2 regions of the Streptomyces sp. NPDC087440 genome follow, and region 2 is predicted to be linked to the other one. Evidence: riboswitches for the same ligand, from Rfam matches in the RefSeq annotation. Region 2 holds a riboswitch; the other holds the start of a gene.
What was found. Region 2 has a riboswitch for thiamine pyrophosphate ahead of ACIO3O_RS16780 (thiamine ABC transporter substrate binding subunit). Riboswitches for the same ligand answer to the same signal wherever they lie in the genome.

Region 1 (7,787 bases), on a different contig from region 2:
ACGCGCTCGACGCGGGCTCCACGGACCCGCAGCAGCCGCACAACGAGGACGAGATCTACTTCGTGGTGAGCGGCCGGGCGGCGATCACCGTCGGCATGGAGACGACGCAGGTGGCGCGGGGCAGCGTGGTCTACGTTCCGGCCGGAGTGGCGCACAAGTTCCACCACATCGCGGAGGACCTGCGGGTGCTGGTGGTCTTCTCCCCGCCCGAGAGCTGACCCGGAGAGCCGGCCCGGGGAGCCGGCCCGGAGAGCCGACCTGTGACCCGGCGGGCGATCCCCGAATGTTTCACGTGAAACACCCCGAGGTTCCCTAGGGGTCGGATCAGGGGTCTTCAAGGGCTGCACGGCCCCGGCAGGAGCTCTTCCGCGCCTAGCATCGAGAGCAGGGAAACACCGCAGAGCCGGGCAGGTTCCGGACCGAGGGAGAGGCAAGAAGATGGCTGCACGGGAAATATTCGAAGGTCTGCCGGGCTGGGTGAAGTGGGTCGCGATCCCCGCCCTCGTCCTCCTCGTGTTCGGCGGCGCGATCCTCACCGCGATCGGCACGCTGATCGGCCTGCTGTTCAAGCTCCTGGTCCTGGTCGCCCTGATCGGCGGTCTGATCTACGTCGTACGACGCTTCAAGTCGGGCTCCTCGTCCGGCGGCTCCTCCAAGGGCTGGTGACCCCGCGGGCGGCAGGGCCGTGGCCGCCGCTGGGCAAGTCCGTTTGGTAGCCCGTGCGGGCGTTAGCCCGCCGGGGGGAACCTGACACGTGAAAGAACTGAGGCCCCGGGCAAGGCAGTTAGGGTGAAAAACCGCTGCCGTCACCCGGGACTCCCGCTCCCCGGCGACCGCGTTGCCCCTCGGGACCCCGGGAGTGACCCATGGCCACGGCCCAGCCCACGGCCCGATCCGCCGCCGTACCCACCCCGGCCGTCCCTGCTCGGGCCGTCCCGGTCCCGGCCGGATCCGCAGGCCCAGCCGGACCCGGAGTCCCCGCCCCCGGCCCCCGCACCGCACCGGTGCCCGCGCCCGGCGGTCCCGCGTCGGCCCCCACCCTGATCGGTTCCGTCCAGCGCGCCCTGCGTCTGCTGGAGGCGGTCAGCGACCACCCCGACGGCGCCCCCGCGAAGCAGCTCGCCCGCGAGGCCGGTCTGCCGCTGCCCACTGCCTACCACCTGTTGCGCACCTTGACCCACGAGGGATATCTCCGTCGTGAGCAGGGTGTTTTTGTGCTCGGGGCCGCTGCCGGGCGGCTCGGGCGGGGAGGGGCGGGGCAGGACCGCCGCGAGGTGGTCACCGAGACGATGGAGCGGTGGCGCGACACGCTCGGGGTCGCGGTGTATTTCGCCGTCTACCGCGAGGGCGAGGTCGAACTGACGGCCCTCGCCGAGAGCATCGAACACCCCGCCGTCGAGGAGTGGGCCGACCTCCGCGAGACCGCGCACGCGCACGCGATCGGCCAGTGCCTGCTGTCCCAGCTGGACACTCCGGCCCGCCGCGACCACCTCGACCGCCACCCCGTCGAACCCCTCACCCCGTACACGGTGCGTGACGCATCCGCCCTGTTGGGGAGGCTGGCGACGGTCGAGCGGATGCAGACGGTGGTCGAGCGCCAGGAGTACGCGCTGGGCACGGTGTGCGCCGCGATTCCGGTGACGATCGGGCTGACGGCGGCGGTGCTGGCGATCTCCCTGCCGTTCGACCAGGAGTACCGGTTGAGGCCCGCGATCGAATGTATGCGCGGCGAAGTGGGTGAGGTCGTCCGTTCGCTCATGTTCTCTATCAGTATCTGAAAACTCACTCCTTGTGATCTGTTACTGCTTCAAGCACGATGACGTCAAGAGGGCCGGAGGGGATCGTTCCGGCCACTTTCATCTACGGCAGGGTTGGCTATGCGCGAGTCGGTTCAGGCAGAGGTCATGATGAGCTTCCTCGTCTCTGAGGAGCTCTCCTTTCGCATTCCGGTGGAGCTCATGTACGAGGCGAAGGACCCGTACGCGATCCGCCTGACCTTTCACCTGCCCGGCGATGCCCCTGTGACCTGGGCTTTCGGTCGCGAACTGCTGGTCGACGGAATCAACGAACCCTGCGGCGAGGGAGATGTGCATATTTCGCCGACCGATCCGGACGAACTCGCCGACGTCCACATCCGGCTCCAGGTCGGCGGCGACCGGGCGCTGTTCCGGGCGAGCGCAGCCCCGCTGGTCGCCTTCCTGGACCGCACCGACAAGCTGGTCCCGCTCGGCCAGGAGCACACGCAGAGTAACTACGCGGGGTGCCTGGAGGACGAGCTCGGCCGCATCCTCGCGGAGGAGAACGCGGGCTGACCCCAGCCCGCGTCGCCGGCTCCGGTCGGCGTCAGCCCTTGCGGCGCCGGCCGCGTCCGCCTCGTACCGGACGAGCGCCCGGCGTCGTACCACCAGAACCAGCACCAGCACCAGAGCCAGCACCGGCGCCGGTGCCGGAAAGAGCACCAGCACCGGAGCCCGAGCGGTCCGCGGAGACCACCAGGGCGGCGAGCGCCGTGGTGACCGGCACCGAGGCCACCAGACCGATGGAGCCGACCAGGGTGCGGACGATCTCCTCCGCGACCAGCTCGCTGTTGGCCACCGTGCCGACGCTGGACTGGGCGATGGAGAACAGCAGCAACAGGGGCAGTGCGGCGCCCGCGTAGGCGAGCACAAGGGTGTTCACGACGGACGCGATGTGGTCGCGGCCGATGCGGATGCCCGCCCGGTACAGCGCGCGCGGGCCCATCGTCGGGTCGGCCTGGTGCAGCTCCCAGACGGCGGAGGTCTGGGTGACCGTGACGTCGTCCAGGACGCCGAGCGAGCCGATGATGACGCCCGCGAGGAGCAGGCCGCTCATGTCGATCGACGGATAGAGGCTGTGGATCAGGCCGGTGTTGTCGTCGATGTTGCCCGACAGGAACGCCCAGCCGATGAAGAGCGACCCGAGCAGCCCGATCAGCAGCAGCGAGATCAGCGTGCCGATGACGGCGACGGAGGTGCGCGCGTTCAGGCCGTGGCAGGCGTACAGGGCGATCAGCATGATGGCGCTCGCCCCGACCACCGCCACGACCAGGGGATTCGACCCCTGGAGGATGGCCGGGAGGATGAACAGGGTCAGCACCGCGAACGACGCCACCAGCGCGACCAGCGCCATGACGCCCTTCATCCGGCCGACGACGACCACCGCGACGGCGAAGACCCCGGCGAGCAGGGTGAGCGGCAGCTTGCGGTCCACGTCGATCACCGAGTACTGGAGATCGCGCGGGGCGTTCGGTGCGTACGCGACGACGACCTTCTGACCCTGCTTCAACTGCCGGGAGGATTCCGGCTGGACGATCTCGGTGAAGGTGCGGCCCTTGTTCGCGCCGGTGGTCACCTCGACGCCGGCCTTCTTGCACGCGGTGGCCTTGTCCGGGGGCGCCGCCTGATCGCCCTGCGCCGCCTGTTCGCCCTGTGCGGGCTGCTGCGGGGCGACGTTGGCGTCCTTGCAGTCGATGGTGTCGACGGCGACGACCCTGCCCTGCTCGGTCTGCCGGTCGAAGCCGACTCCGGTGCGCTCGTGGGCGGGTGCGCCGCCCGGCCACAGGATCGCCAGTCCCACGAGGACGGCGGTCGCGAAGGGGATCAGCACGGCCGCGATCACCTTGCGCAGGTGCTTCGACACCGGCGCGGCGGGGCCGTGACTGTGGCTGTGGCCGTGCCCATGACCAGCGGCGGGGGGCGGCTGAGGGGGCGTCGGCTGGGAGGGGGGCTGTGGTGGGGTCACGAGGCGATCATCGCAAGAACGACAGGGGCCCTCTGGTCAGCGCGCCCGGCATGGCGCTAGCGTGGGGGCACCTTTGCACACGCGGGAGCTCGGAGCACCGGGCTGAGAGGGCGCTGACCTCCGTACACGAACGTACGGAAACGGCTGCGTCGACCGCTGAACCTGTTACCGGGTAATGCCGGCGTAGGGAGTAGGTCTCATGACCACGATGGATGCACGCACGCCTGCCTCTGACCAGGACGGGCGCACGCCCGGCTGGCACAAGGGGTACGTCGAGGGATCGCGCCCGGACCTGCGGGTGCCGGTCCGTCAGGTGCACCTGACCAACGGGAAGGACGTGACGCTGTACGACACGTCCGGCCCGTACACCGACCCGACCGTCGCGACGGACGTGCGGCGGGGCCTGGCCCCCCTGCGCGAGAACTGGATCGTCGGGCGCGGCGACACCGAGGAGTACGCGGGCCGTCCGGTCCGGCCCGAGGACGACGGCATCAAGCACACGTCCCCGCGCGGGGGCCTCAGGAACCTCGACGCGGTCTTCCCCGGCCGCCCGCGCCAGCCCCGCAGGGGCCGCGACGGGGTAGCGGTGACGCAGCTCGCGTATGCGCGGCGCGGGGAGATCACCCCCGAGATGGAGTACGTGGCGATCCGGGAGAACGTTTCTCCCGAGGTTGTACGGGAGGAGATCGCCGCAGGTCGGGCGGTGCTGCCCGCGAACGTGAACCACCCGGAGATCGAGCCGATGATCATCGGCAAGCGGTTCCTGGTGAAGGTGAACGCCAACATCGGCAATTCCGCGGTCACTTCCTCCATCGAGGAGGAGGTGGACAAGATGACCTGGGCGACCCAGTGGGGCGCCGACACGGTCATGGACCTGTCCACCGGCCGCAACATCCACACCACCCGCGAGTGGATCCTGCGCAACGCGCCCGTCCCGATCGGCACGGTCCCGCTCTACCAGGCGCTGGAGAAGGTCGACGGCCGCGCCGAGGAGCTGACCTGGGAGGTCTACAAGGACACAGTCATCGAGCAGGCCGAGCAGGGCGTGGACTACATGACCGTCCACGCGGGCGTGCGCCTGGCGTATGTTCCGCTGACCGCGCGCCGCAAGACCGGCATCGTCTCGCGCGGCGGGTCGATCATGGCGGCCTGGTGCCTGGCGCACCACCGGGAGTCGTTCCTGTACGAGCACTTCGAGGAGCTCTGCGAGATCCTCGCCTCCTACGACGTGACGTACTCCCTCGGCGACGGGCTGCGGCCGGGGTCGATCGCGGACGCCAACGACCAGGCGCAGTTCGCGGAGTTGAAGACGCTCGGGGAACTCAACACGATCGCCAAGCGTTTCCACGTACAGACCATGATCGAGGGCCCGGGACACGTCCCGATGCACAAGATCAAGGAGAACATCGACCTCCAGCAGGAGATCTGCGAGGAGGCGCCGTTCTACACGCTCGGCCCGCTGACGACCGATGTGGCGCCCGCCTACGACCACATCACCTCCGGCATCGGCGCCGCGATGATCGCCTGGTGGGGCACCGCGATGCTCTGCTACGTGACGCCCAAGGAGCACCTGGGGCTGCCCAACCGGGACGACGTGAAGACCGGCGTCATCACGTACAAGATCGCCGCGCACGCGGCGGACCTCGCCAAGGGGCACCCGGGTGCGCAGGAGTGGGACGATGCGCTCAGCGACGCGCGGTTCGAGTTCCGCTGGGAGGACCAGTTCAACCTGGCCCTCGACCCGGACACGGCACGGGAGTTCCACGACGAGACGCTTCCCGCCGAGCCCGCGAAGACGGCGCACTTCTGCTCCATGTGCGGGCCGAAGTTCTGCTCGATGAAGATCTCGCAGGACATCCGCCGTGAGCACGGGGGGACGGCGGAGGAGATCGAGGCGGGCATGGCGGAGAAGTCCGCGGAGTTCGCGGCGGCGGGCAACCGGGTGTATCTGCCGATCGCGGAGTAGCCCCGTGCGGCGGCCACGGCCCGTAGTACCGGATCGGATCACTCCGGTGTATCGGATCGGATCACTCTGGTTTGTGGTCCGGGCCGCCGTAGTCGGGGCTGGAGAAGTCCGGGCTGCTGAAGCTGGGGCGGGTCCTGTGACCGTTGTTGTTGCTGTTGTCGCCGGGGCTGCTGAAGTCCGGCCGTGAGTACCCGAGACCGGGGATGCGGCCGGACTGCCGGGGCGGTTCGGGCGAGGAGGAGGCCGGGTCGGGCGGTTTGGCGAGGGCCTCGCGCAGGAACGGGACGATGCCCCGCTCCAGGAGTGCTTCCTTCCAGGCGTCCCTGGCCCGGTCGACCTCCTCCGTGCTCGCGTCCCGGTGGCCGACCTGGAAGGCGGTCGAGCCGTTGCGCAGCGCGGTGAACAGCAGGCCCACCGCCGCGCCCAGCAGCCCCGCCGCGGTCAGCGCCCCGAAGACCCACCCGGCGGTCAACAGGGCGTCGGCGATGGCGGGCGGCGGGTTCAGCATCCGCAGCGAGAAGCCGACGAGCAGCAGCACCACGGCGGCGATCCCGGCCAGCACGGGGGTCAGCACGGCGACGACGGCGATCGCACCGGCGCCGGTCGCCTCGGCGTTCTCGCCGACCCCGGGCGCGAGCAGGGTGGCGGCGGGCAGGGAGGGCGCGCGCAGCTCACCGCGCACCTTCACGTAGTGGTCGTACTCGGTCAGCGCGTGACCGTTGATTATTTCCCTGGCGTTGAGCGCGGCGGTGCGCAGCTGCTCGCTGTTCAGCCGCCCGCCCTCCGCGGCGAGTTCCGGGCGTTCGTGCGCGGTGCGCAGTGCTTCGTCGAGGGTCCGCTCGAACTCCGGGCGGTCCTCGGCCAGCAGGTGCGGAGCGCTGTTCATGTGCATCCCCCGATGCTCCGTAGGGCCGGGTTGCCCGCTTCGGTGGGGCGGTTGGGCGGAAACGGAGGAGAGCCTGCTACGGATAACCCGATGGTAGAGCCGTTACGGCACGGGGTGACAGAGGGTTTCCGGAAATTGGCACGCCGGTGGGAGTGTGTTCGTACGGCGCACGTACGAGTCCGTGACGCTCAGTCATCCAACGGGAGTTGGACCACCAGGAGCTTTCCGGCCATGGTCACGCCGCCGTCCATGGCGATCGCGAGCGCGTCCGCGTAGACGTGCGGACCCTCCACGACCGGCCCCGAGCTGCCCTCTCCGTCGGAGGTGTCCTCGTTGCCGACCTCGCCGAGGAGGTACGGGATGGGGCTGTGACCGTGGACGATGCGCTCGCCGCCATATGCGGCCAGCAGTTCCCGCACGGCGTCGGAGCCGCCTTCGTCACGGAACGCGAAGCGCTTGGTGAATTTACGGAAGACGTCCCAGCACTCGTCGGCGTCGTTGCGCGTGAGGATGTCGTGCACCGTGTCGTTGACGTCCTCGATGGTGCTGCCGTAGTCGAGGTAGGCCGTGGTGTCGGAGTGCGTCAGCAGATGCCCGTCTTCCAGGGCGACGGCGTCCAGGCGTGCCATCCACTGCAGGTGTACGTCCTGGAGGCGCTCCATGTCGTGCTTCTGGCCGCCGTTCAGCAGCCAGGCGGCCTGGAAGGTGGCGGTGCCGGCGCCGGAGTTGACGGGGGTGTCGCCGAAGCGGCGGGCGCCGAGCAGGAGCAGCTCGTGGTTGCCCATGAGGGCCTTGCAGTAGCCGCCGGCTGCGGCCGCCTCGGCGGACAGCCGCATCACCAGGTCGATGACGCCGATGCCGTCGGGGCCGCGGTCGGTGAAGTCGCCGAGGAACCACAGGCGCGCGTTGCCCGCCGACCAGTGGCCCTCCTCGTCGATCAGACCCTGCTCGTGCAGGGCGTCCAGCAGCTCCACCAGGTAGCCGTGCACGTCGCCGACGACGAACAGCGGGCCGAGGCCCTCGCCCTCGGGCTGCGCGGCGAAGTCGGGCTGCGGGATGCGCAGGGTGTCGCCGGGGCCCCGGTCGTCCCGGGTGATCACCGGGAGGTCGCGCTGGGTGGGGGTGTAGCCCTCGGGCTCGTCGCCCTCGTCGAAGGGGGGCTCGGGGTCGTAC
Region 2 (7,787 bases):
GCCGAGAACGGCGCCGTCGTCTCCCTGATCGCCGACGACAACACCTCCGGTGTCATCGTCGAGCTCAAGTGCGAGACGGACTTCGTCGCCAAGGGCGAGAAGTTCCAGGCCGTCGCCAACCAGCTGGCCGCGCACGTCGCCGCCACCAAGCCGGCCGACATCGCCACCCTGCTCGCCTCCGAGATCGAGGCCGGCAAGACGGTTCAGGCGTTCGTCGACGAGGCCAACGCCAACCTCGGCGAGAAGATCGTCCTGGAGCGCTTCGCCCAGTACGAGGGTGCCTTCGTCTCCGCGTACATGCACCGCACCATGCCCGACCTGCCCCCGCAGATCGGTGTTCTGGTCGAGCTGGACAAGGCCGACGCCGAGCTGGCCCGTGGCATCGCCCAGCACATCGCCGCCTTCGCGCCGAAGTACCTCACCAAGGAAGACGTTCCGGCCGAGGTCGTCGAGACCGAGCGCCGCGTCGCCGAGGAGACCACGCGCGCCGAGGGCAAGCCCGAGGCCGCCCTCCCGAAGATCGTCGAGGGTCGCGTGAACGGCTTCTTCAAGGAGGCCACCCTCCTGGGCCAGCCGTACGCGCTGGACAACAAGAAGTCCGTCCAGAAGGTCCTGGACGAGGCCGGTGTCACCCTGAAGCGCTTCGCGCGCATCAAGGTCGGCATCTGAGTCCGTACGTCCGACCCTGTCGACGTAACGCGAACACAGCCAGACCCGGTTAGGGTCTGATGCAGCCGCCCGGAGTACGCGCCGGACGGCCGCGGATCTGACGAGGAGGCCATTGCCGCAGAGGGAACCGCAAGGACCCACCGGCAATGGCCTTCTTCGTATGTGCACGAGGAGATATCAAGCCCATGAATCAGGCGAATCAGGACAGCGGCAAGAAGACCGGGCGCTTCATGCTGAAGCTTTCCGGTGAGGCTTTCGCCGGCGGCGGCGCCCTCGGTGTGGACCCCGACGTCGTGCACGCCATCGCGCGTGAGATCGCGGCGGTCGTACGCGACGGTGCGGAGATCGCGGTCGTCATCGGCGGCGGCAACTTCTTCCGCGGCGCCGAACTCCAGCAGCGCGGCATGGACCGGGCCCGCTCGGACTACATGGGCATGCTCGGCACCGTCATGAACTGCCTCGCCCTCCAGGACTTCCTGGAGAAGGAGGGCATCGACTCCCGCGTCCAGACCGCCATCACCATGGGCCAGGTCGCGGAGCCGTACATTCCGCTGCGGGCCGTGCGCCACCTGGAGAAGGGGCGCGTCGTGATCTTCGGCGCCGGCATGGGCATGCCGTACTTCTCCACCGACACCACGGCCGCCCAGCGCGCGCTGGAGATCGACGCGGAAGCCCTGCTGATGGGCAAGAACGGGGTCGACGGCGTCTACGACTCCGACCCCAAGAAGAACCCCGAAGCGGTCAAGTTCGACGCGCTGGAGTACAGCGAGGTGCTGTCCCGCGACCTCAAGGTCGCCGACGCCACCGCGATCACTCTGTGCCGTGACAACGACCTGCCGATCCTGGTCTTCGAGCTGCTGGCCGAGGGCAATATCGCCCGCGCGGTCAAGGGTGAGAAGATCGGCACGCTCGTCAACGCCCGGGGCAATCGCGACTGACGGGTTTGTGGTTCGTCCCCGTGGTCCGGCCGGGGGATGGACAATGTCCTGCCGGTCGGACACCGTGCAGGTAACGACGCACGCAGCAGACGCACGCAGCAGCAGTCCAAGACACGCAGCGCAGTTCAAGACATGCAGGAGTACGTGGTGATTGAAGAAATTCTTCTTGAGGCCGAGGAGAAAATGGAGAAGGCCGTCGTGGTCGCCAAGGAGGACTTCGCCGCGATCCGCACCGGCCGTGCGCACCCGGCGATGTTCAACAAGATCGTGGCCGACTACTACGGCGCTCTGACGCCCATCAACCAGCTGGCGTCGTTCTCGGTCCCCGAGCCGCGCATGGCCGTGGTGACCCCCTTCGACGCGAGCGCCCTGCGCAACATCGAGCAGGCCATCCGCGACTCCGACCTCGGCGTCAACCCGAGCAACGACGGCCGCATCATCCGAGTGACGTTCCCCCAGCTGACGGAGGAGCGCCGCAAGGACTACATCAAGGTCGCGCGCAACAAGGCCGAGGACTCCCGGATCTCGATCCGCTCCATCCGCCGCAAGGCCAAGGAGACCCTCGACAAGCTCGTCAAGGACAAGGAGTCCGGCGAGGACGAGGTCCGCCGTGCGGAGAAGGAGCTCGACGACACCACCGCGAAGTACGTGGCGCAGGTGGACGAGCTGCTGAAGCACAAGGAAGCCGAGCTGCTCGAGGTCTGATGAACGACTCTTCCTGGGGGGCCCGGCCGAGGGCGGGCTATGCCGGTGAATGGACCGCCCCCGACCAGGGGCCCCTCCCGGCGGGTCCCGCGTACGATGCGCATGACGCCCAGCACACTCGGCCCATGCCCATCGTGCCCGAGACAGGCAGAGACGCCGACGACCGCGACGATCGGAACCGGGGGACCGCTCCTGCGACGCGGAGCGGTCCCCCGGTCCGTGACGACATGCCGCAGGGCGGTTCTCCGTTCCGCGACGAGATGCCGCAGGAGCCCATGTCCACCCCGCCCCCGGCGCCGCAGCAGCCTCAGGCGCAGCAGCCGCCCCAGCCTCCCCAGAAGAAGCGGGCGGGCCGTGATCTGCGCTCCGCCATAGGAGTCGGCCTCGGCCTCGGCGTGGTGATCGTCGCCTCGCTGTTCATCTGGAAGGCCGCGTTCGTCGGCGTCATAGCGGTCGCCGTGGTCGTCGGGCTGTGGGAGCTGACCTCGCGGCTGGAGGAGCGCAAGGGCATCAAGGCGCCGCTGGTGCCGCTCGCGGTCGGCGGTGCGGCCATGGTCGTCGCCGGTTACGTGCGCGGGCCCGAGGGTGCGTGGGTGGCGATGGCGCTCACGGCGCTGGCGGTGCTGGTCTGGCGGATGACCGAACCGCCGGAGGGGTACCTCAAGGACGTCACCGCGGGTGTCTTCGCCGCGTTCTACGTGCCGTTCCTGGCCACCTTCGTCGCGCTGATGCTCAAGGCCGACGACGGGCCGCAGCGGGTGCTCACCTTCCTGCTGCTGACCGTGGTCAGCGACACCGGTGCGTACGCGGTGGGCTGGCGCTTCGGCAAGCACAAGCTGGCGCCGAAGATCAGCCCCGGCAAGACCCGCGAGGGCCTGCTCGGGGCGATCGCCTTCGCGATGGTGGCGGGCGTGCTGTGCATGACGCTGCTGGTCGACGGCGGTACGTGGTGGCAGGGCGTGCTGCTCGGCCTCGCGGTCGCGGCCAGCGCGACGCTGGGCGACCTGGGCGAGTCCATGATCAAGAGGGATCTCGGGATCAAGGACATGGGCACGCTGCTGCCCGGGCACGGCGGCATCATGGACCGGCTGGACTCGCTGCTGCCGACGGCTCCGGTGGTGTGGCTGATGCTGGTGATCTTCGTGGGCTCGGCCTGATCCATCGGCCCAAATGACCCACCGGGCCTGATCCAGGTACTTTGACCTGCTGCTTTGCGTGTGAGGGGCCCGCTGTCCACAGGACGGCGGGCCTCTTGTCGTACATCTGAGACACTGGTATGACCATGCCTAAGCCCGGAGAACTCACTTTCGTCGCGCCCCGCGGAGCCAAGAAGCCCCCGCGGCACCTCGCCGACCTCACGCCCGCCGAGCGCAAGGAAGCGGTTGCCGAGATCGGCGAGAAGCCGTTCCGCGCCAAGCAGCTGTCCCAGCACTACTTCGCCCGGTACGCCCACGACCCGGCGGAGTGGACCGACATCCCCGCCGGTTCGCGCGAGAAGCTGCGGGACGCGCTGCTGCCCGAGCTGATGACCGTCGTACGGCATCTGTCGACCGACCAGGAGACCACGCGCAAGACGCTGTGGAAGATGCACGACGGGACCCTCGTGGAGTCCGTGCTCATGCGGTACCCGGACCGGGTCACCATGTGCATCTCCTCGCAGGCGGGCTGCGGCATGAACTGCCCGTTCTGTGCCACCGGGCAGGCCGGCCTCGACCGGAACCTGTCGACGGCGGAGATCGTGCACCAGATCGTCGACGGGATGCGGGCGCTGCGCGACGGCGAGGTCCCGGGCGGACCGGCGCGGCTGTCGAACATCGTGTTCATGGGGATGGGCGAGCCGCTCGCGAACTACAAGCGCGTGGTCGGTGCGATTCGGCGGCTGACCGACCCGGAGCCCGACGGGCTCGGGCTGTCGCAGCGCGGCATCACCGTCTCCACGGTCGGGCTCGTGCCCGCGATGCTGCGGTTCGCCGACGAGGGCTTCAAGTGCCGTCTCGCCGTGTCGCTGCACGCGCCGGACGACGAACTGCGCGACACCCTGGTGCCGGTCAACACGCGCTGGAAGGTGCGGGAGGTGCTGGACGCCGCGTGGGAGTACGCGGAGAAGTCCGGGCGCCGGATCTCGATCGAGTACGCGCTGATCCGCGACATCAACGACCAGGCGTGGCGGGGCGACCTGCTGGGCCGCCTGCTGAAGAACAAGCGGGTGCACGTCAACCTGATCCCGCTGAACCCGACGCCGGGCTCCAAGTGGACGGCCTCGCGGCCCGAGGACGAGAAGGCCTTCGTCGAGGCCATCGCGTCGCACGGGGTGCCGGTGACCGTCCGGGACACCCGGGGCCAGGAGATCGACGGGGCCTGCGGGCAGCTGGCCGCCTCCGAGCGCTAGTTCGAAAGGGCCCCTGTAGGCTGGGCTGCACATTTACATATTCCGACAGGGGAGCGCCACAGCGCTGAGAGTGCGGCACCGGTCGTCTTCGGACGGCCAAGGCCGCAGACCCTCTGAACCTTGCCCAGGTCATTCTGGGTAGGAAGTTCGGTCGTTACTCAAGCTGTAGCGCCCTGCCCGCATCCCTTTCGGGGTGCGGGCAGGGCCGCGTCTCTTCCTGGTCATGTCCAGGAGGAAAACCACCAGTGAGCACCATCAAGAGGTACGCCGCCACGGCACTGGCCGCCGCCGTCGGCGTCAGCGCGCTCGCCGCGTGCGGAGGCACTGACAGCGCGGCGCCCGCAAAGGGCGACAAGACCGTCACGCTGGTCAGCCACGACTCGTTCGACGTCTCGCCCGCCGTGCTGAAGGCGTTCACGCAGCAGACCGGCTTCACGGTGAAGGTCCTCAAGAGCGGGGACGCGGGCGCCGCCCTCAACCAGGAGATCCTCACCAAGGGCTCGCCGCGCGGCGACGTCTTCTTCGGCGTCGACAACACGCTCCTGTCCCGCGCGCTCGACAACGGGCTCTTCCAGTCGTACGAGGCCAAGGGCCTGGAGCGCATACCCGCCGACCTCCAGCTCGACAAGGGCGACCACCGGGTGACGCCCGTCGACACCGGCGACATCTGCGTCAACTACGACAAGAAGTTCTTCGCCGACAAGAAGCTCGCACCGCCGAAGACCCTCGACGACCTCGTCAAGCCCGCGTACAAGGACCTCCTGGTCGTGGAGGACGCGGCGAACTCCTCGCCGGGCCTCGGCTTCCTCCTCGCCACCGCCGGACAGTACGGCGACGACGGCTGGCAGGGGTACTGGCAGAAGCTCAAGGACAACGGCGTCAAGGTCGTCGACGGCTGGGAGCAGGCCTACAACGAGGAGTTCTCCGGCTCCGCGGGCGGAAGGAAGGCCAAGGCCGACCGGCCGCTGGTCGTCTCGTACGCCTCCAGCCCGCCCGTCGAGGTGCTGTACGCCGAACCCCGCCCGGCCGAGGCGCCGACCGGCGTCGCCACCGGGACCTGCTTCCGCCAGATCGAGTTCGCCGGGCTGCTGGACGGCGCGAAGAACGCGGCGGGCGGCAAGGCGCTCCTCGACTTCCTCATCGGCAAGCAGTTCCAGGAGGACCTGCCGCTGAAGATGTTCGTCAACCCGGCGGTCAAGGACACCAAGCTGCCCGAGGTGTACGCGAAGTTCGGCGAGAAGGCGGAGAAGCCGCTGACCGTGGACCCCAAGAAGATCACCGACAACCGTGAGCAGTGGGTCAAGACGTGGTCCTCGCTGGTGAAGAAGTAGCCGCGCCCCGGCGGGGTGCGTGGCGCGGGAGCGCGGTGCGGCTCGGGCTGATGGCCGTGCCGCTCGCGTTCTTCGGGCTGTTCTTCGCCTACCCGGTCGTCGCGATCGTGGGGCGGGGCCTGAAGTCCGGCGGGACCTGGCAGTTCGGGCGGATCGGGGAGGTGCTCGGCGACCCCGACATCGGCGGCGTGCTGTGGTTCACCACCTGGCAGGCCGCCGCCTCCACCGCGCTCACCCTGCTGCTGGCCCTTCCGGCGGCGTACGTCTTCGCCCGGTTCGACTTCCCCGGCAAGCAGCTGCTGCGGGCCGTGGTCACCGTGCCGTTCGTGCTGCCGACGGTCGTGGTGGGCAGCGCCTTCCTGGCCGTGCTCGGGCGGGGCGGACTGCTCGCCGAGCTGTGGGGCGTACGGCTGGACACCAGTGTGTGGGCGATCCTGCTCGCGCACGTCTTCTTCAACTACGCGGTCGTCGTACGGACCGTGGGCGGCCTGTGGTCGCAGCTCGACCCCCGGCAGGAGGAGGCGGCCCGGGTCCTGGGAGCGGGGCGTTTCGCCGCCTGGCGGAAGGTGACCCTGCCCGCGCTCGCGCCCGCCGTGGCGGCGGCCGCGCTGATGGTGTTCCTCTTCACCTTCACCTCCTTCGGGGTCGTGCAGATCCTGGGCGGGCCGTCCTTCTCCACCCTGGAGGTGGAGATCTACCGGCAGACCGCCCAGTTCCTCGACCTGCCGACGGCGGCCGTCCTCACGCTTGTGCAGTTCGCGGCGGTCGGCGCGATCCTCGCCGTGCACGCCTGGACCGTACGGCGCAGGGAGAGCGCGCTGCGGCTCGTCGACCCGGCCCGCACGGCACGCCGTCCGCGGGGGGCGGGGCAGTGGGCGCTGCTCGGCGGGGTGCTGGCCACCGTGCTCGTACTGATCCTGCTGCCGCTCGCGGTGCTCGTCGAGCGCTCCTTCGACGGCCCCGACGGCTACGGCTTCCGCTACTACCGGGCGCTCCAGTCGGCCGACGGGGGCGGCGGGACCTTCCTGGTACCGCCGTTGGAGGCGGTCTGGAACTCCCTCCAGTACGCCGTCGTGGCGACCCTCATCGCCCTGCTGGTGGGCGGTCTGGCCGCGGCCGCGCTCACCCGGCGGGCGGGGCGGCTCGTGCGGGGCTTCGACGCGCTGCTGATGCTGCCGCTCGGGGTGTCCGCCGTGACGGTCGGCTTCGGCTTCCTGATCACCCTCAACCAGCCGCCGCTGGATCTGCGGACCTCGTGGATCCTGGTGCCGCTGGCGCAGGCGCTGGTGGGGGTGCCCTTCGTCGTACGCACCATGCTTCCGGTCCTGCGCGCGGTCGACGGGCGGCTGCGGGAGGCCGCGGCCGTGCTCGGGGCGTCGCCGCTGCGGGCGTGGCGGGAGGTCGACCTGCCGCTGGTGCGGCGGGCGCTGCTCGTCGCGGCCGGGTTCGCCTTCGCGGTGTCGCTGGGCGAGTTCGGCGCGACCGTGTTCATCGCACGGCCCGACAACCCGACGCTGCCGGTGGCCGTGGCCCGGCTGCTGGGGCGGGCCGGAGACCTCAACTACGGGCAGGCGATGGCGCTCAGCACGATCCTGATGGTCGTGTGCGCGGTGTCGCTGCTGGTGCTGGAACGCATCCGGCCCGACCGATCCGTATCCGGGGAGTTCTGACATGACCGACAACGCCGGACCGCTGCTGGATCTTCAGGCCGCCACCGTGCGCTTCGGTGCGCGGGCGGCGCTCGACGCGGTCGAT

Region 1: another riboswitch for thiamine pyrophosphate. It lies ahead of thiC (phosphomethylpyrimidine synthase ThiC); the one in region 2 lies ahead of ACIO3O_RS16780 (thiamine ABC transporter substrate binding subunit).

What each region holds. Positions count from the first base shown of each region.
Region 1 covers NZ_JBIUXN010000014.1:88,133-95,919, forward strand. Annotated here, with positions in the region: gene ACIO3O_RS25890 (cupin domain-containing protein) at 1-218, shown strand, start outside; gene ACIO3O_RS25895 (DUF5326 family protein) at 439-666, shown strand; gene ACIO3O_RS25900 (IclR family transcriptional regulator) at 1,041-1,778, shown strand; gene ACIO3O_RS25905 (SsgA family sporulation/cell division regulator) at 1,878-2,312, shown strand; gene ACIO3O_RS25910 (YibE/F family protein) at 2,344-3,762, opposite strand; TPP riboswitch at 3,834-3,969, shown strand; gene thiC (phosphomethylpyrimidine synthase ThiC) at 3,962-5,728, shown strand; gene ACIO3O_RS25920 (hypothetical protein) at 5,790-6,620, opposite strand; gene ACIO3O_RS25925 (metallophosphoesterase) at 6,803-7,787, opposite strand, start outside.
Region 2 covers NZ_JBIUXN010000007.1:110,326-118,112, reverse strand. Annotated here, with positions in the region: gene tsf (translation elongation factor Ts) at 1-669, shown strand, start outside; gene pyrH (UMP kinase) at 855-1,607, shown strand; gene frr (ribosome recycling factor) at 1,755-2,312, shown strand; gene ACIO3O_RS16790 (phosphatidate cytidylyltransferase) at 2,312-3,469, shown strand; gene rlmN (23S rRNA (adenine(2503)-C(2))-methyltransferase RlmN) at 3,595-4,701, shown strand; TPP riboswitch at 4,739-4,864, shown strand; gene ACIO3O_RS16780 (thiamine ABC transporter substrate binding subunit) at 4,947-6,032, shown strand; gene ACIO3O_RS16775 (ABC transporter permease) at 6,083-7,702, shown strand; gene ACIO3O_RS16770 (ABC transporter ATP-binding protein) at 7,704-7,787, shown strand, end outside.